DNA from 3 places in the Chromobacterium phragmitis genome. Region 3 is predicted to be linked to each of the others. Evidence: predicted binding sites of a transcription regulator. Region 3 holds the regulator's gene; each other region holds the start of a gene.
What was found. Region 3 encodes sigma-54, which starts transcription at its own class of promoters, with help from an activator protein. Its sites were predicted from a motif close to CTGGCACGCTTCATGCTT; they were not measured.
Positions count from the first base shown of each region.

Region 1: the regulator sigma-54 is predicted to act here: its motif matches at 4,073-4,090, upstream of glnA (type I glutamate--ammonia ligase).
Region 2: the regulator sigma-54 is predicted to act here: its motif matches at 3,324-3,341, upstream of DK842_RS13605 (4Fe-4S dicluster domain-containing protein).

Region 1 covers NZ_CP029495.1:607,152-613,662, reverse strand. Annotated here, with positions in the region: gene DK842_RS03035 (SLC5/6 family protein) at 1-1,090, shown strand, start outside; gene DK842_RS03030 (L-cysteine desulfidase family protein) at 1,162-2,472, shown strand; gene glnA (type I glutamate--ammonia ligase) at 2,587-4,005, opposite strand; gene DK842_RS03020 (rhodanese-like domain-containing protein) at 4,279-4,731, shown strand; gene aroE (shikimate dehydrogenase) at 4,873-5,694, shown strand; gene mtgA (monofunctional biosynthetic peptidoglycan transglycosylase) at 5,697-6,383, shown strand.
Region 2 covers NZ_CP029495.1:2,842,912-2,849,422, forward strand. Annotated here, with positions in the region: gene DK842_RS13595 (respiratory chain complex I subunit 1 family protein) at 1-629, opposite strand, end outside; gene hyfB (hydrogenase 4 subunit B) at 640-2,661, opposite strand; gene DK842_RS13605 (4Fe-4S dicluster domain-containing protein) at 2,658-3,224, opposite strand; gene DK842_RS13610 (nitrilase-related carbon-nitrogen hydrolase) at 3,641-4,519, shown strand; gene DK842_RS13615 (hypothetical protein) at 4,745-5,317, shown strand; gene hypE (hydrogenase expression/formation protein HypE) at 5,399-6,430, opposite strand; gene hypD (hydrogenase formation protein HypD) at 6,427-6,511, opposite strand, start outside.
Region 3 covers NZ_CP029495.1:305,206-311,716, reverse strand. Annotated here, with positions in the region: gene DK842_RS01555 (flavin prenyltransferase UbiX) at 1-163, opposite strand, end outside; gene rapZ (RNase adapter RapZ) at 208-1,050, opposite strand; gene hprK (HPr(Ser) kinase/phosphatase) at 1,031-1,987, opposite strand; gene ptsN (PTS IIA-like nitrogen regulatory protein PtsN) at 1,980-2,441, opposite strand; gene hpf (ribosome hibernation-promoting factor, HPF/YfiA family) at 2,564-2,896, opposite strand; gene DK842_RS01530 (RNA polymerase factor sigma-54) at 2,970-4,373, opposite strand; gene lptB (LPS export ABC transporter ATP-binding protein) at 4,377-5,105, opposite strand; gene lptA (lipopolysaccharide transport periplasmic protein LptA) at 5,102-5,659, opposite strand; gene lptC (LPS export ABC transporter periplasmic protein LptC) at 5,649-6,218, opposite strand; gene DK842_RS01510 (KdsC family phosphatase) at 6,215-6,511, opposite strand, start outside.

The DNA of each region.
Region 1 (6,511 bases), 300 kb from region 3:
GATGTATCTGTTTCAGCGGCTGTTCATCAACACCTTGGCCGCATCGCCGGAATGCAAGGACTACCCCAGCGTGATCAGCGGCTATCTGGGCCGGAACTGGGGCATTTTGCTGGGCGCGCTGTACTTCGTCATGCTGGTGATCTGGGTCTTCGTCTATTCCACGGCCATCACCAACGACAGCGCCTCCTTCCTGCACAGCTTCGGCGTGACCCAAGGCTTGCTGTCGGCCAATCCGTTTTACGGGCTGGCGCTGATGTGCTTGCTGGTGGCGCTGGCCTCGCGCGGGGAGAGAGTGCTGTTCCGCATCTCCACCGGCATGGTGCTGACCAAGCTGGGCGTCGTGGCGGTGCTGGGCCTGTCCATGGTGTCGGAGTGGAATCTGGTGAATGTGGGCGCGTTTCCATCGCTGGGCCATCTGCTGCGGGACGCGGTGATCATGCTGCCGTTCACGCTGACCTCCATCCTGTTCATCCAGAGTCTGAGCCCGATGGTGATTTCCTACCGGGCGCGGGAGCAATCGCGCGAGGTGGCGCGCTTCAAGGCGATGCGGGCGATGAACATCGCCTTCGGCATCCTATTCGTCACGGTTTTCTTCTACGCGGTGTCGTTCACGCTGGCGATGGGGCATGAACAGGCGGTGCGGGCTTCGCGGGAAAACATCTCGGCGCTGGCGATGGTGGCCAGCAGCATGCCGGGCGACATGGTGAAGCTGTTCAGCCTGATCCTCAATATCTTCGCGGTGATGACAGCCTATTTCGGCGTGTACCTGGGGTTCAGAGAGGCCTGTCAGGGGCTGGCGATGAACCTGTTGCGCCGGGTGCTGCCGGAGGAGCGCATCCGGCCGGACTGGGTGGGCAAGGGCATCATGCTGTTCACCGTGCTGCTGTCCTGGGGCGCCATCGTGCTGAATGCGCCGGTGCTGAGCTTCACCTCCATCTGCAGCCCGGTGTTCGGCCTGGTGGGGTGTCTGATCCCGGCCTACCTGGTCTACCGCGTTCCTTTCCTGCACCAGTACAAGGGAGCGGCGCTGAAGATCATCATCGCCACAGGCGCATTGCTGTGCGTATCGCCGTTCCTGGCCTTTTCCTGACCGTCGCCGGCGAGAAACCGGTACCCAGCCGCGCCGCTTGCCGGCGGGCGTGAATGAAAGTGTGGAATCCCATGACTCAATCCCATCCTAAAATCGGCCTGTGGCCCGGTTTCGTCAAGGCGGCGCGCAAGGAAGTCGTGCCGGCGCTGGGCTGTACCGAGCCCATCTCGCTGGCGCTGGCGGCAGCCATCGCTGTCCGCGAGCTGGGCCGCGCGCCGGAACGCATCGAGGCGCGGGTATCGGCCAACCTGATGAAGAACGGCATGGGCGTCACCGTGCCCGGCACCGGCGCCGTAGGATTGCGGATCGCCGCCGCTGTCGGCGCGCTGGGCGGCGATCCGGATGGCAAGCTGGAAGTGCTCAAAGGCTTGAGCGGCGAGGCGGTGGCGGCCGGCAAGCGCATGGTCGCCGAGCGGCGGGTGGCGCTGGCCATCGCCGACGTGCCCAACATCCTGTACTCGGAAGCGCGGGTTTTTGCCGGCGGCGAGCAGGCCCGAGTCTGCATCGCCGACGCGCACGCCAACGTGGTCCTGATCGAACGCAACGGCGAAACTGTTTTCCACGCCGGCAGCCCGTCGGCGGGCGAGGAGGGCGGCGATTACGATTTCGCCGACGCCTCGGCGCGCGACATCTACGACTTCGCCACCCAGGCGCCGCTGGAGAAGCTGGACTTCATCCACGAGGCCGCCACGCTCAACGAGGCGCTGTCGCGGGAGGGAATGCGCGGCGAGTACGGCTTGCACATCGGCGCGACGCTTGAGCGGCAAATGCGCGCCGGGCTATTGTCCGACGGTCTGCTCACCCGCATCCTCACCCGCACCGCCGCCGCGTCCGACGCCCGGATGGGCGGCGCGACGCTGCCGGCGATGAGCAACTCCGGCTCCGGCAACCAGGGCATCGCCGCCACCATGCCGGTCGTGGTGGTGGCCGGCCACGTCCACGCCAGCCGCGAGCAATTGACGCGGGCGCTGATGTTGTCGCATCTGATGGCGGTGTACATCCACTCCCGGCTGCCCAAGCTGTCCGCGCTGTGCGCGGTGACCACCGCGTCGATGGGCGCGGCGGCGGGGATGGCGTTGCTGCTGGGCGGCGGCTACAAGGCCGCCGGCATGGCGATCTCCAGCATGATAGGCGACGTGGCGGGGATGATCTGCGACGGCGCCTCCAACAGCTGCGCGATGAAAGTGTCGACCTCGGCAGCGGCCGCGTACAAGGCGGTGCTGATGGCGCTGGACGGCGCCTGCGTCAGCGGCGACGAGGGCATCGTCGAGCGCGGCGTGGACGCCTCCATCGCCAACCTGGGCCGGCTGGCCACCCAGGGCATGGCGCAGACGGATGTCCAGATTCTGCAGATCATGATGCGCAAGCGAGAGGCGGCCTGATTCGGAGGCCCTGGCGCGCAGGCATGAGAAAAGCGGCCGCAGGGCCGCTTTTCTCATCGGGCAAAAACCATCCCCGCCGGAGCGGGGACGGCGCTGTTCAACCGTTTCCGGCGATCACAGCGAGTAGTACATCGCGAATTCCACCGGGTGGGTGGTCATGCGGGTCAGGTTCACTTCCTGCATCTTCAGCTCGATGTAGGCGTCGATCCACTCGTTGGAGAACACGCCGCCGCGGGTCAGGAACTCGCGGTCCTTGTCCAGCGCGGCCAGGGCTTCATCCAGGCTGGCGCATACGGTCGGGATCAGCTTGTCTTCTTCCGGCGGCAGGTCGTACAGGTTCTTGTCCGCGGCGTCGCCCGGGTGGATCTTGTTCTGGATGCCGTCCAGGCCGGCCATCAGCAGCGCGGAGAAGCACAGGTACGGGTTGGCCAGCGGATCCGGGAAGCGGGCTTCGATGCGGCGGCCCTTCTGGCTGGCCACGTGCGGAATGCGGATGGAGGCCGAGCGGTTCTTGGCGGAGTAGGCCAGCTTCACCGGCGCTTCGTAGTGCGGCACCAGGCGCTTGTAGGAGTTGGTGCCCGGGTTGGTGATCGCGTTCAGCGCCTTGGCGTGCTTGATGATGCCGCCGATGTAGTACAACGCGGTGTCGGACAGGCCGGCGTAGCCTTCGCCCGCGAACAGGTTCTTGCCGTCTTTCCAGATGGACTGGTGGACGTGCATGCCGGAGCCGTTGTCGCCGACGATGGGCTTAGGCATGAAGGTGGCGGTCTTGCCGTAGCTGTGGGCCACGTTGTGCACCACGTACTTCAGGATCTGGGTCCAGTCGGCGCGCTGGGTCAGCGTGCTGAACTTGGTGCCGATCTCGTTCTGGCCGGCGGTGGCCACTTCATGGTGGTGCACCTCAACCGGCACGCCCAGCTCTTCCAGCAGCAGCACCATCGCGGAGCGGATGTCCTGCGAGGAATCTACCGGCGGCACCGGGAAATAGCCGCCCTTGATGCCTGGACGGTGGCCCATATTGCCGCCTTCGAACTCTTCGGCCGACGCCCAGGCCGCTTCTTCGGCCTTGATCTTGACGAAGCAGCCGGACATGTCGGTGCCCCATGTCACGCCGTCGAAGATGAAGAATTCCGGCTCCGGGCCGAAGTAGGCGGTGTCGCCCAGGCCGGACGCCTTCAGGTAGGCTTCGGCGCGCTTGGCGATGGAGCGCGGGTCGCGGTCGTAGCCCTTGCCGTCGGCCGGATCGATCACGTCGCAGTGCATGAACACGGTCGGCTCGTCGAAGAACGGGTCGATGCGGGCGGTGGCCGGGTCGGCCATCAGCAGCATGTCGGAAGCCTGGATGCCTTTCCAGCCGGCGATGGAGGAGCCGTCGAAGGCGTGGCCGCGCTCGAACCATTCGTCGGCGTCTTCCAGCAGCACGTGGGCCGGGATGGAGACGTGCTGCTCTTTGCCGCGGGTGTCGGTGAAGCGCAGATCGACAAATTTGACGTCGTTTTCTTGGATCAGTTTGACTACGTCGGCTACTGCCATGTTTTATCTCCTGAAAGGCAACGTGCACCCAAGGGCAAGTGCGTGAAAATTTTGGTACGTCCCCGGTAAGCAGGAAGCGTGCCAGCTCCAAAATCGCTGCTGCTGCATTGTGTCATAGGCGCTTTGGCATATCCAGCCGGCTGGAATGATTGGGTTTGAACCAATCTGGTGCCTTGATCCATGGCATGCACCATGATGGTGCTATTTGCCAGCCATGCCGGGCGGGTCGATAATCGGCAACATAAGCCAAGCGTGTTGCAGGAGAAAAACATCATGAGCAAAGTCAGCCAGATTCTGCAGGCCGCGCACCAGCGCGCCGAGCAATTGAGCCTGCCCTATAGCGGGGCGGTGCTGCCCGATGAGGCCTACGAACTGATGCAGGGCCTGCCCAAGGCGGTGCTGCTGGATGTGCGCAGCCACGCCGAATGGCAGTTCGTCGGCACGGTGCCGGAGGCGGTCAACATCGAATGGCGCAGCTATCCGGGCATGGAGCCGAATCCCCATTTCCTGGCCCAGCTGACCCATCAGGTGGACCCGGAGGCCGTGCTGCTGGTGATCTGCCGCTCCGGCGCCCGCTCCGACCAGGTGGCGCGGCTGGCCGCGGCCCACGGCTACAGCGAGGTCTACAACGTGCTGGAAGGCTTCGAGGGCGACCGCGACGCCGACGGCCATCGCAACTCGGTCGGCGGCTGGCGCTGGCGCGGCCTGCCGTGGGTGCAGGGCTAGCGGATCGCCGCGGTGGTTGATGTTTGCGGCGTTACGCGGCAAAGTGGGGGATGAACCCGTTGCCCGAATCCGCCGGAAAGCCATGGTCTTCGCCGGCGGCCAAGGAACGCAGAAAACATATCGCATTTTGGAAAACCGGACATGACCGACCGTTACGCCGTCATCGGCAACCCGATCTCCCACAGCCAGTCGCCGTTCATCCACGAGGAATTTGCCCGCGCCACCGGGCAAGACATCGGCTACGAGCGCCTGTTCGCCGATATCGGCCGCTTCAACGAGGTGGTGGGCGAGTTCGTCGCCGCCGGCGGCAAGGGCCTGAACATCACGCTGCCGTTCAAAGGCGACGCCTTCCGCTACGCCTCCGAGCTGACCGAGCGCGCCCGCGCGGCAGAGGCGGTCAATACGCTGACCTTCCGCGACGGCAAGGTGTATGGCGACAACACCGACGGCGTCGGCCTGGTGCGCGACATCGTCGAGAACCTGGACTATCCGATTCAAGGCCAACGCGTGCTGATTCTGGGCGCCGGCGGCGCGGTGCGCGGCGTGCTGGAGCCCATTCTGGAGCAAAAGCCGGCCAGCCTGACCATCGTCAATCGCACCGTGATCAAGGCCGAGGCGCTGGCCCACCATTTCGCGGCTTACGGCAAGGTGGAGGCGGTAGGCTACGACGCGCTGGAGGGCCGCAGCTTCGACATCATCATCAACGCGACGTCCACCAGCCTGAACAACGAGATGCCGCCGCTGCCGCGCGGCGTGTTCACGCCGCGCACGCTGGCCTACGACATGGTGTACAGCGCCGGCCTGACGCCGTTCCTGCAACGCGCCCAGGGCGAAAACGCCGGCATGCTGGCAGACGGCCTGGGCATGCTGGTGGAGCAGGCGGCGGAGTCGTTCTCCATTTGGCGCGGAGTGCAGCCGGAAACGCGCAAGGTGACCAATATGCTGAGGGAAGTGCTGGCCTGAGCATGTCTCGCATACTCTTCAAGATTCTGGCGGCCCTGGTGGCCGCCTTTCTGCTGTATAACCTGTGGGTGCTCGGCCATATCGTCTACTGGCGCGACCACGACCCAGGGGCCAGCTCGTTCATGAACGAACAACTGGCCAAGCTGCAGCAGGATGACCCCGAGGCCGAGTTGCGCCACAAATGGGTGTCGTATGACAAGATCTCGCCCAATCTGAAGCGGGCGCTGATCGCGTCCGAGGACGCCAAGTTCGTCGACCACGAGGGCTTCGACTGGGACGGCATCGAGGCGGCGTTCGAAAAAAACCTGCAGAAGGGCAAGATCGTCGCCGGCGGCTCCACCATCAGCCAGCAATTGGCCAAGAATCTGTTCCTGTCCAGCGGCAAGACGCCGTGGCGCAAGCTGGAGGAGGCGCTGATCACGGTGATGCTGGAGGCGGTGCTGGACAAGCGCCGCATCTACGAGATCTATCTCAACGTGATCGAGTGGGGCAACGGCGTATTCGGCGCCGAGGCCGCCTCCCGTTATTACTTCCGCACCGGCGCGGCGCGCCTGTCGTCGTTCCAGGCCGCCAAGCTGGCCGCGATGGTGCCCAATCCTCGCTATTACGACGAGCACCGCAACGCGCCGGGCCTGGCGCGCAAGACCCGCATCATCCAGCGCCGGATGGGCTACGTCGAGTTGCCCTGAGCGCGTCCCTTTGCCGGCGGCGATGCGCGTCGCCGGCTGGAAGCCGCTTGTGACGGTATGTTACAATCGCGACTTTCTTTTCGCGCGCCGCGGGCAAGCCGCGGCCCACGCAATGGACTTACCCAGTT
Region 2 (6,511 bases), 2.3 Mb from region 3:
TCCTGCAACTCCTGCTCGGCTTCGGCCAAGTCGAAGGGCAGCTTGCCCATCTCGATGAACACGGCGAAGGCGAAAGCGGCCAGCGCCAGGCCGATGGCGGCCGGCGACTGCAGATAGCTGCCGGACATGCCGGTGGCGATGGCGCCCAGATTGGTGCTGCCCTCGATCAAGGCCACCACCAGCAGCGAGAGCATCATCGTCGGCTCCACCAGAATGCCCAGCGTCAGCTCGCGGCCCGCGCCGATGCCGGCGAATGAACTGCCGGAATCCACGCCGGACAGGGCGAAGAAAAAGCGCGCCAAGCCGAACAGGTAGACGAAGGTGATCAAGTCGGCCAGCGGGCCGGCCGGCGAGTGGCGGGTGAGCGCCGGCAGCGCCATCGCCAGCATCAGCATGGCGGACAGCTGCACCGCCGGCGCCAGGCGGAAGGCGAGGCCGGCCCGGCCCGGCGCCACATCCTGGCGGCGGAACAGCTTGAAAATGTCGCGGTAGTCCTGCAGCACGCCGGGGCCGCGCCGCGAATGCATGCGGGCGCGGATCATCCGCGACACGCCGGTGAACAGCGGCGCCAGCGCCAGCAGCAGCGCGGCTTGCGCGACGGCCAGAGGGAGGGATGGCAAGGGGTGCATGGTGGTTCTCCTAGCGCGCGGCGATCAAGAGCAGCGCCAATAGCGCGATCACCACGTACAGGCAGTACAGGCGGAAATCGCCGTGCTGCAGCCAGCGGACGCGGGCCGCCAGCCTGTCCGCCCAGCGGGCGATGGGCAGGGTCAGCGCCCGGTCCCACAGCGGCTCGGCGCGGCTGGCCCCGGCGATGGTCTTCTCCAGCGCGGCGTCCAGCCTGGCGGCCGGCGACAACTGGCCGCGCAGGCGGTAAAGCGGGGCGAACATATGCGCCACCGGCTGGGTCAGACCTTGCGGGCCGACCGACATCGACGCTTCCTGCGCATAGCCGCAGGCCCAGGCATCGCCCTGCTGGCGGCGGGCCAGCCGCGCGCCGCGCAGGATGGACAAGGCCAGCAGCACGCACAAGGGCAGCGAGATCAGCAATACCGCCAACAGCGGCATGGACACCATGGTTTGGGCATGCAGGCCGGGATGGATGGCCAGGCCTTCCGTCACGGAGGCCGGCGCGGCATGCGTCAAGGACGCCGCCACATTGGCCATCAGCGGCGACACCGCGCTCGCGCCCACGCCTAGCAGCAACAGCGCCAGCGCGGCCAGCAGCATCGCCGCGCGCATGGGCAACGGCACCTCGGTCGCCTCCGCGGCATGGCGGCTGCGCGGCGCGCCGGAGAAGCACATGCCGTAAGCCTTGACGAAGGCCATGGCCGCCAGCGCGCCGGTCAAGGCCAGCATCACCATGGCCAGCGGCCCGGTCAGCCGCAGCGCGAAGCCGGCGTCCTGGCTGACGGCGAACAGCGTCTGGTAGGTGAACCACTCGGACACGAAGCCGTTGAACGGCGGCAGCGCGCAGATGGCCAGGCTGCCGGCCAGGAAGCTCAGCGCCGTCCACGGCATGCGCGAGGCCAGCCCGCCCAGCCGCTCCATGTCCTTGCTGTGGGCGCGGTAAAGGATGGAACCCGCGCCCATGAACAGCAGGCCCTTGAACAGCGCGTGGTTGAGCAGGTGGTAGCCGGCGGCGACAAAGCCCAGGGCCGCCAGCAGCGGCTGATGCTCGGCCAGGCCCAGCATGCCCGCGCCCACGCCCAACAGGATGATGCCGACGTTCTCCACGGTGGAGTAGGCCAGCAGCCTTTTCAGGTCCTGCTCGGCCAGCGCGTACAACACGCCCAGCACCGCGGAGGCGCCGCCTATGGCCAGCACCAAGAGGCCCCACCAGGCGGCGCGCGCGCCCAGGATGTCGACGCCCACCTTGATGATGCCGAACACGCCTATCTTCACCATCACGCCGGACATGAGGGCCGAGGCGTGCGAGGGCGCGGCCGGGTGGGCGCGCGGCAGCCAGCCGTGCAGCGGCGCCATGCCTGCCTTGGCGCCGAAGCCGAACAGGGCCAGCAGGAACACCGCGGAGGCGAGCGGGCCGTCCAGCTTCAAGGCGCGGAAGCTGTCGAAGTCCAGGCTGCCGCTTTGCGCGTACAGGAGGAAAAAGGCGGTCAGGATCAGCACCGAGCCGGCGTGGGCGATCAGGAAGTACAGGAAGCCCGCGTTCACCGCCTCCTCGTCCTGCTCGAAAATCACCAGGAAGTAAGACGCCAGCGACATCGCCTCGAATAGGATCAGGAAGTAAAACGCGTTGTCCATCGCCACCAGCCCTGTCATCGAGGCGATGAAGGCATTGGCGAAGAATCCCATCGCGCCGACGCCGCGGCCGCGGTATTCCCGCACATACGACCAGCCATACAGCGAGGCGAGCAGCGTCAGCGCCGAAATGGCCAGCAGCAGCAGCGCGGCCAGCGGGTCCAGCCGCGCGGCGAAATGGGCGAATGCGAACGGTCCGTCCATCACCAAGCGTTCTACCGTCCCGCTTTGCAATACCGGCAGCGAGGCGGCCAGTCCGCAGGCCGCGCCGGCGATGCCGAACAGCGACGACGCGGCGATGGCCAGCGTTTCCAGGCGGGCCAGCAGCAGGCTGAGCAGCGCGCCCGCGCCGTACAGACAGACGGCCAGCAACAGCCATTGCAGGGGCGCGAGGCTCATGGTCTTTCCTCCGGCATGTCCCACTCCGCGCCCAGCGCGAACAGCGCCGCCTGGCGGCGGACATCGGCGGCGCGCGCGAGCGCATCGTTGTCTTCCAGCCGCAGCGCCCGCGTCGGGCACACCCGCATGCATTCCGGGCCATCGGCCAGGCCCTGGCACAGGTCGCACTTGATGGCGATGGCCTTCACGCCAGGCTCCCAGGCCAAGAGCGGCGACAGCGTGGCGTTGCTGTCGCGCGGGGCGGCGGCCGGCTCGGTTTCCGCCGGCGGCGCTTGCCAGCTAGGACTGACGGCGGCCACGCCACCGCACGGCGTGCCGGAGAGCTGGATGGCGCCGAAAGGGCAGGCGATGGCGCACAGCTTGCAGCCTATGCACAGCGTTTCATTGAGATCGACGGAATGGCCGGACAGCGAGATCGCCGCCACCGGACAGACGCGCGCGCAAGGCGCGTCGTCGCAATGGCGGCACAGCACCGGCGCGGTGACGGCGGCCGTGCGGGTGACGGCCAGCCGCGGATGCGCCTGCAGGCCGGCCGCGCGGTGCAGCGCGGAACAGGCGGCCATGCAGGTATGGCATCCATTGCAAAGCTCGGGCTCTGCAATGACGAAGCGGTTCATGATTCCCCCAAGTAAAGCCAGGCGGGGCCCGGGATGGCTTATGGCTTGCAGGAGGCGTGCCAGATTGGATTCTTGATTGGATCTCTTTGTTTTCAGCGGCTTGCGCGCGCGCCGGCGTCGGATGTGTCGTGTCGATGCGGTGTCGGCGGGTAAGGGATGTCGTCAGAAGTGACGAGGATTTATGGATTGGGACGCGAAGGGGAGCATGCCGCCCGGGCAACGTTCCGGTCCCATCTGGCTTGCCGTCTGGCGGGAATCGGTTTGCGGGCGGCGCATCTGTCCGATGATGGAACTCGTTCTTCGAACCCATCTCTACCCTTAATGTGCCAAGGATGCGGCCCACTTTGCAAAGGAAGAGAGCGATGCCACAAGAGTCCTGTCCGGTAGACCATTTGTCCAGCGCAGTCAGCGTGGCTTGCTGTCAGCTGGCGCCTGTTTTCGGTGATATCTCAGGCAATATGCGCCGCAGCCGCGACATTCTGATGCGGGCGGCGGATATGGGCGCTCAATTGGCGGTCTTGCCGGAACTGGCGAATACCGGCTATGCATTTTCCAATCGAGATGAGGCAAGGGGCCTTGCTCAATCCGACGCGGGGGAGTGCGTGAGCGAATGGCGAGAGTTGGCCGCGCAACTGGATTTGATCGTGGTCGCCGGCTTTTGCGAGGGAGATGGGGACGGGTTGTACAATAGCGCGGTGCTGCTGACGCCAGATGGCCGCCAAGCGCGCTATCGCAAAGCCCACCTGTGGGATGGCGAGAAGAGGATTTTCGATTTAGGTTGCCAGCCTCCGCCGGTGGTGGAAACGGCAATAGGCCGCCTTGGGGTGATGATTTGTTACGACCTGGAAATCCCCGAGTGGGTACGCCTGCCCGCGCTGGAAGGCGCCGATCTGCTCTGTGTTCCGGTCAATTGGCCCGTCCTGCCGCAACATCGCGAAGCGCTTCCAATAGAGGTGATCAAGGCGCAAGCCAATGCCGCGTTCAACCGCTTGCCGGTGGCGGTATGCGACCGCGCTGGCCACGAGCGGGGAATAGACTGGGCGGGCTGCTCGCTGATCACCGATGCGGACGGCTGCAAGTTGGCGCTGGCGAGCCGCCAAGAACAGGCCGGGGCTGATGAGATCGTTTTCGCTCAGATCGATCTGCGCGCCAGTCGCGACAAACATATCAGCCGGCATAATCATGTGCTGTCGGATCGTAGGCCAGACTTATACGGCAAACTTCATGGCACTGCGATTTAGACCCGCTAGCCCGCCCTGCTCCAGCGTTGCGCCTCCTTGTCGCACGCCTTGTACGGCCTGCGTCGGCGCGCCTTGGCTCAGGTTCTTGGCGAGGGTTTTGTTAGCTGCCTTAGTCGGTTATTGGCAATAGTACCGCTGCGATAGAAGGAATGAGAGGGCTGGCAGGCGTAAACTATGCGTTTTGCTTGTTGCGCCGCCTGCCGCGGCCGTTTCCGAATCGCCGACATGAAAAACGCTTTCGCTTTCCTCGCCTGTTCCTTTCTCGTTTCTGGCTGCGCCGATCTGCAGCAGCACGCCACCAAGATCGCCGATGAGACCCTCCGCGCGATGAACGCGCAGTCCAGTCCGTCCGCTCAAACCTCCACGTCTTCGGGCCGCGCCGAGACGCCGGCCGCATCGGTTTCCCTGGGCATGGATTTGAGGCCGATATTGACTTGCCAGTCCAAGGGCTACGATCTGGATGCCTTGCGCCGCAATCTGAAGCGGAGCCCGGCGGTGAGCCGGAGTTTCGTCACTCGCGATGAGGAGTCGATTTACGTTCTGCGCCCGGGCGTAAGCATCAATGGGCTGCCGGTTTCTTATATCGCGGTGTGGGGAATCATGAATTCCGGCACCGGGAGTTCGGTCGTGGCGATGACGGATCGCTCGGTTGCCGCGGTCGGGAAGGCGATGAAGATGAAAAACCAGAAGCCGCGCTCCGGGTATTTCACCTTTGTCAAAAACATGAAGCTGGACTTCGCCGGGGGCAAGCGGCTGACGCAGTTCGGCTGCGTCCTCGCCTCGCTGGATGAGGAGTGAGGCCAAGCCGACCGGGGGGAAAGGTTTAGCCCGGCTGGCATAGGAGAGGACGATCGCCCCGGACGGCGGGCATCGCCTCGATCAGCAAATCCTCGGCAGTTGCTCGCCGTTGATCCAGTCCACCATCCGTCGTCCCCCGAAGGCGGTTTCCATCTGCGCGAACCGGTTTGAGTCGGCGACAGCTTCGCCGATGATCGCCGCGTCGCGTCCTCGCGGGTGGGCGCGCATCGCGGCCAGCAGCGCGTCGGCGTCCTCCGGCGCGCACACGGCCACCAGCTTGCCCTCGTTGGCCACGTAGAGCGGGTCCAGGCCCAGCAGTTCGCAGGCGGCGGCCACTTCTTGCCGTATCGGCAGCGCGGATTCGCGGATCCGCATGCCGCAGCCGGCTTGCTGGGCGAATTCGTTCAGCACCGCCGCCAGGCCGCCGCGCGTCGGGTCGCGCAGGCAGCGGACATCCGGCGCGGCGCGCAGCATGTCCGCCACCAGCGTGTGCAGGGCGGCGCTGTCGGACTGCAAGGCGGTTTCAAAGCCCAGGTTTTCGCGCAAGGACATGATGGCCACGCCGTGGTCGCCCAGGTGGCCTGACAGCAGGATTTTGTCGCCGGGCCGGATGCGGCGCGGCGAGATGGCTATGCCGGCCGGCGCATGGCCGACGCCGGTGGTGGAAATGAACACGCCGTCGCCCTTGCCTTGCTGCACCACCTTGGTGTCGCCGGTGACGATGGCGACGTTCGCCTCGCGCGCGGCGGCGGCCATGGACTGGACGATCCGGCGCAGATCGGCCAGCGGGAAGCCTTCCTCCAGAATGAAGCCGGCGGTCAGATACAGCGGCGCGCCGCCGCACATCGCCACATCGTTGACGGTGCCGTGCACCGCCAGGCTGCCGATGTCTCCGCCGGGGAAGAACAGCGGCGAGACGACATGGCTGTCGGTGGCCAAGATCAGCCGGCTGTCGGCCGGCGGCATGGGCAGGGCGGCGCCGTCGTGCTGCGCGCCCAGATAGCCGTTGTCGAACTCGGCGACGAACAGCTGCTCGATCAGCTTGGCCATCGCCCTGCCGCCGCTGCCGTGGCTGAGGTCCACCCGGCCGTGGGCAAAGTCTATGCGGTTCATGCCGCGTCTCCGTTGTGATCGGCCGCGCGGAAGCGGCCATAGGTGAAATGGGCGGCGCAAGCGCCTTCGGACGACACCATA
Region 3 (6,511 bases):
GCAGAGTCAGGTTCATTTCCTGTTTGGCCACCACCTGGGCGGCCTGGGAGCACAGCACCCACACGCGGATGTCCGCGGCGAGCAGGGCTTCGATCAGGCGCAGGCCGTAAGGCAGGCCTGAAGCGCCGGTGAGGGCGACGGTGACGGTTTTGCGGCGGGGCATCTGGCATTCTCCAGGGACGGGCCTGCGCGGCCCGTTAGCCCGGTTCAGTGGTCGGTGTGGAGCTGGCGGTGGCGGACCAGCACCTGGCGGTCGGCGAACAGGCGCGCCAGGTTTTCAATGATGAACACCGAGCGGTGCTGGCCGCCGGTGCAGCCGACGGCCACGGTCAGGTAGCTGCGGTTTTCCTTGCCGTAGCAGGGCAGCCACTTGGCTATCATCGCCTGGATGTCGGCTATCATCTCGGCCACTTCCTGGTGGCCGGCGAAGAAGTCGACGATAGGCTGGTCGCGGCCGGTGAACGGGCGCAACTGCGGGTCATAGTAGGGATTGGGCAGGCAGCGGGCGTCGAACACGAAATCGGCATCCTGCGGCACGCCGTGCTTGAAGCCGAATGATTGGAAGATCAGCGTCAGCCGGCTGCTGTCCGCGTCCACCAGCTCGCGGACCCAGCCGCGCAGCGCGTTGGCCGACAGCTCGCTGGTGTCGATGCGTGTTCCCAGCTCCAGCACCTCGGCCAGCATTTCCTGTTCCAGCCGTATGCTTTCCTCCACCGTGATGCCGGCATCGGAGAGCGGGTGGCGGCGGCGGGTTTCGGAGAAGCGCTTGACCAGCGTTTCCGGCTTGGCCTCCAGGAACAGCAGGCGTACGTCGATGCCCTGGGCTTTCAGCGATTCCACGACCTGAGGCAGCGCGCCCAGCGAGGGGCCGGAGCGGGTGTCCACGCTGATGGCGATGTCTTCGTAGCCGAAGTCGGCGTACATCGTCATCGCCTCGGGCAGCAAAGTGGCGGGCAGGTTGTCCACGCAATAGAATCCGGAGTCTTCCAGCGCGCGCAGCGCCACCGACTTGCCGGAACCGGACAGGCCGCTAATCAATATCAGGCGCATTTTCCTGGTCTCTCAAGAAGTTGGTGTGGCGCTCGATGAACTCGCGGGTGCTGTCTATGCCCCTGAGCTGCAGGATGTAGTTGCGCACCGCGGCTTCCACCAGCACCGCCAGGTTGCGGCCGGCGGCGACGGGCAGCACGACTTTGCGCACGGTGACGCCGATGATGTCCTGGGTTTCGGACTGGATGTTGAGCCGGTCCAGCGCCTGCATCGCCTGGTCGTTGGCCTTGACCAGGTGGATGATCAGTTTGAGCACTTTCTTGGGGCGGACGGCCGTTTCGCCGAAGATGGTGCGGATGTTGAGGATGCCCAGGCCGCGGACCTCCAGGAAGTCGCGCAGCAGCGGCGGGCAGCGGCCCTCCAGCGTATCCGGGCCGATGCGGTACAGCTCCACCGCGTCGTCGGCCACCATGCCGTGGCCGCGGGAAATCAGCTCCAGCGCGAGCTCGCTCTTGCCCATCGCCGAGTCGCCCATGATCAGCACGCCGATCTCGAACACGTCGAGGAACACGCCATGGAGCACGGTCGACACCGCCAGCGCGCGGGCGAGATAGATCCGCAGCACGTCCATCAGGTACGGGCTTTCCAGCGTGCTGCACATCAGCGGCACGTTGTGGCTGTGGCAGTAGTCGCGCAGCAGCCGCGGCACCGGCTGGCCGTTGGCCACCATCACCACCGACATGCTCTTGTGGAACAGCTGGTCCAGCGCGGTCTTGGCCGCCGACTGCTCCAGCTTGTTCAGGTAGTCCACTTCCGCCAGGCCCAGCACTTGCACCCGGTTGGGGTGGATGAAGTTCAAGTGGCCGACCAGCGCCAGCGTGGGGCGCTGGTCGTCGTTGCCGATGACGTTGTCCGAGCCGCCGGTGCCGGCGACCCAGGTCAGGTTCAGCTTCTGCTGGTTTTCCTGATACAGCCGGCGTACGGTGATGCTAGGCATGGGGCGTCCAGTCGCTAAGCAGCTTGTAGAGGTCGTCGCGCGCGTTCAGGCCCAGCATCTGCTCGCGCATCTGGCGGCTGGAGAACATCTGCGCCAGTTCCGACAGCACCTGCAGGTGCAGATCGGTGGCGTGTTCGGGCACCAGCAGCACGAACAGGCATTGCACTGGCTTGCCGTCCGGGGCGTCGAAGGGAATCGGCGCCTTCAGGCGGATGAATACGCCGGTCGCCTCCTTCAGGCCGCGGGCGCGGCCGTGGGGAATGGCCACGCCTTGGCCGAGTCCGGTGGAGCCCAGTTTTTCACGGCTGAACAGGCTGTCGAAGATTTCGCTGCGGGCGATGCCGCGGGTGTTTTCCACCAGCAGGCCCACTTGTTCGAACACCCGTTTCTTGCTGGCGACGTCCAGATCCAGCAGGATATGGTCCGGAGTCAGGATCTTGCCGATGAGATTCATGTTGGCTTATGCATGCGGCTCTTGGGGAAAGTCCGAATTCTACGTTGCCTTGATAGTACTGAAAACCGGCAAGCGCAAAGAAAAACGGGAACCGCGAGGCTCCCGTTGTCTTCAATCAGGCCTTACAGCGAAGCCTGGGTCTGGGAGGCTTCGCCCGAACCCAGCGCGCGGTGCTCGGTCAGTTTTTCCTTGTGCTTGAGCACCTGGCGGTCCAGCTTGTCCATCAGCAGGTCGATGGCGGCGTAGAGGTCGGCTTCGGAAGCTTCCACGTGGATGTCCTTGCCGGACAGGTGGACGTTGACCTCAGCCTTCTGGATCAGCTTGTCCACGGACAGGGTGACGGAGATGTCGATCACGTGGTCGACGTGGCGGGTAACGCGCTCCAGCTTGTTTTCAATGTATTCGCGCAGCGACTGAGTGACTTCCAGGTGCAGGCCGGTTACTTTGAGGTTCATACCCTAGCTCCTTCTGGTTTGTCCGCCCGGTCGGGTTGTCGGGCGGCATTGTATTCCTGAGGCGTCTCGGTTTTTATAGCGCCTTGCGCAGACTCACCGCCGGAATCTGCATGGCTTCACGATACTTGGCTACGGTGCGTCTGGCAACCTGTATTCCCTGCTTGGCCAGCGCGTCGGCGATGGCGCTGTCGGACAGCGGCTTGGCGCGGTCCTCGGCGTCTATCATGCCGCGGATGTGGGCCTTGATCGCGGTGGCGGAGCACTCTCCGCCGCTTTCAGTTTCCAGCGAACTGCCGAAGAAATACTTGAGCTCGAACAAACCTCGTGAACAGAGCAGGTATTTCTGGCTGGTGGAGCGGGAAACGGTGGATTCGTGCAGTCCCAGCTCTTCCGCGATGTCGCGCAGGATCAGCGGCCGCATCGCCACCTCTCCGCGCTCGAAGAACAACTGTTGACGCTCGACAATAGCTTCCGCCACTTTGAGTATGGTGTCAAACCGCTGCTGGATGTTCTTGACCAGCCAGCGCGCCTCCTGCAGCCGGCCGGACATTTCGCCGCCCTGGCCGCGGCTGTCTGCCAGCATGCGCTCGTACAGGCGGTTGACGCGAAGGCGAGGCATGGCGGCGCGATTGAGCTCCGCGGCCCAGCGGCCACGGAGCTTGCGCACGCTGATGTCGGGAATCACGTAATGGACGTCGCCGTGGCTGAAGCCGGTGGCCGGATGCGGGTTGAGGCGGGCGATCAACGCCTGCGCCTCGCGCAGCGCGGCGTCGTCGCAGCGCAGCAGTTTTTTCAGCTTGGCGTAATCGCGGCCGCCCAGCAGCGGCAGATGCTCGCGGACGATGGCCAGCGCCAGCGGGTGGCCGGGTTTGCCGCCGGGCAGGCGCCGCAACTGCAGTTCCAGCGATTCAGCCAGCGAGCGGGCGCCGACGCCGGCGGGATCGAACTGCTGCAGCAACGCGAGGCCGACGGCCAGTTCGTCGCTGTCCAGCTCCAGCTCCAGCGGCAGGTTGCCGGCCAGTTCGTCCAAGTCCTGCGGCAGATAGCCGTCCTCGTCCAGCTCTTCGATCAAGAGGCGCATCACCGCGCGGTCGCGGTCGGAGAGGACGATTTCGCCCAACTGCGTCAGCAGGTGCTCTCGCAGGCTGACCGGGCAGGGCACGTTGAGCATGGGGTCGAAATCGTCGTCGTCGCTTTTGCGTCCGCCCGCGCCCCAGTCCAGCAATTCGCCGGCGCTGTCGTCGCGGCTGTCGCCTTCGGCCGATTCGGCCGCGCCGTCTTTCTGCTCCGCTCCATTCGTCGCGGCTTCGCCGTCGCGCGGATCGTCGCCGCGCTCCAGCAAGGGATTATCCAGCAGGAAACGCTCCACTTCCGCCTGCAGGTCCAGCGTGGACAGCTGCAGCAGCTTAATGGATTGCTGCAACTGCGGCGTCAGCGTCAGCTGTTGGGAAACCTTGAGCTGAAGTGACTGTTTCATCATTTACAGGTGGAAATGTTCGCCGAGGTAGACCTCGCGCACTCTTTCGTTGTTGACCAGTTCTTCCGGCTGGCCGGAAGCCAGCACCGAGCCGTCGCTGATGATGTAGGCGCGGTCGCAGATGCGCAGCGTCTCGCGCACGTTGTGATCGGTGATCAGCACGCCGATGCCGCGCTCCTTCAGGAAGGAGATGATTTTCTGAATGTCGATCACCGCGATCGGGTCCACGCCGGCGAACGGCTCGTCCAGCAGGATGAAGCGAGGACGGGTGGCCAGCACGCGGGCGATTTCCACCCGGCGGCGCTCGCCGCCGGACAGCGACAGCGCGTTGTTTTCTCGCAAATGGCCGATGTTGAGGTCGTCCAGCAGCAGGTCCAGCTCTTTTTCCAGTTCTTTGCCCTTGAGGCCGGAGATTTCCAGGATGGCGGCGATGTTCTCTTCCACCGTCATCCGGCGGAAGATGGACGCTTCCTGCGGCAGGTAGCCGAGTCCCAGCTGGGCGCGCTGATGCATCGGATAGCGGGTGATGGCTTCGTCGTCCAGGCGGATGTCGCCGTCGTCGGCGCCGATCAGGCCGACGATCATGTAGAAGCTGGTGGTCTTGCCGGCGCCGTTGGGGCCGAGCAGGCCGACGACTTCGCCGCTTTCGATGCTCAGCGACACGTCCTTGACCACGGTGCGTTTTTTGAAGCGCTTCTTCAGGCGGGATACGGCGAGTACGCTGCGCTTCATGGCTTGGAGGCTCCAGCGGCGGGCTTGGCGGCGGCCGGCTGCGACGCGGCGTTCTTCGGCTGCAGGATGACGGTGGTGCGGCCGCCCTTGCCGGCATTGGCGCCGCCGCCCATCACCTGGTAAACCTCGCTCTGGGTGTCGTAAGTGATCACGTTGCCTATCACCAGGTCGCCGTTGCGTTTGACGCGGGCATTGCCGGTCAGCACCGCGAAGTGTTTGGCGCTGTCGTAGTCGAGCTTGCTGGACTGGCCTTCGATCCAGCCGCCGTTGTTGTCCAGCTTCTGACGGAAGGTGACGATGCGGCCGCTGGCTTGCAGCGTCTGGTTGCCTTGCTGGTCCTGCATGGCCACGACTTTGTCGGCGTTCAGGCGCAGCGTGCCCTGGATCACCACCACATTGCCGGTGCAGGTGGAGATCCCCTTGGTCTGCTCCATGGTGCAGCCGTTGTCGCTGGTGATCTCGATGGGCTTGTTGCGGTCGGCCTGCTCGGCGTGCGCGAACGAGACGGCGGACAGCAGCAGGCCGGCGAGCAGGAGTCGGGTGTTATTTGGCATAGATGATCTTGGTCTTTGAGTGCAGATTGAGCACGCCTTGGGACTCCAGGTAGCTGAAGCCTATGGAGTTGGCCACCGAGTTGCCGTGGTAGATCACCGACGGCGCCTTCGAGCTGGCGAAGCGCTTGCCGGTGTCGACGAACATCGCGCTGCTCACCAGCTTGGTTTCGGGCTGTTTGCTGTCTGCGGGTTTGATCAGGACGACCTTCTTGTCGAAGTAAGCCTGCTGGTTCTTGCTGTTGTAGCGGCCGGTTTCGCCGGTCACATGGTATTGCAGCACGCCCTGCTGGTATTGGTACAGGTCGGGGTTTTCGAAGTAGGCGTCGGGTTTGCCCGGGTATTGCCACATGCGGCTGGCGACCAGCTTGTCCATCAGCCTGCCCTGGGCGTCGTAGCGGATGGCCACCAGGTTGTCCGCCACGTATTCGGGCTTGTCCGGGTCCAGCTCGCGATGGCGGGTATCCCAGCGCGAGATCTGATCCAGCCACAGCGTCAGCATCGCGGTGAGGCCGATCAGCAGCACCGGGAAAAGGCGGTGGGAGCGCAACAGCTTGATCATGCCAGATACCGCGCGAGCACGCCTTCGAACGTGCCTTGGGCCTGCATGATCAGCTCGGCCAGCTCGCGCACCGCGCCGTGCCCGCCGGGGTTGCCGGTCACGTAATGGCAGTGCTGGCGAACCTGCGGCGGGGCTTCGGGGACCGCCACCGCCAGGCCTACTCGGGTCAGGATGGGCAGGTCGATGAGGTCGTCGCCGATGAAAGCGCACTCGTCGGGCGCGAAGCCGGTTTTGTCCAGCAGGTCGGCCAGGGCGACTTTCTTGTCGTGCACGCCGCCATAGTAGTGGTCTAT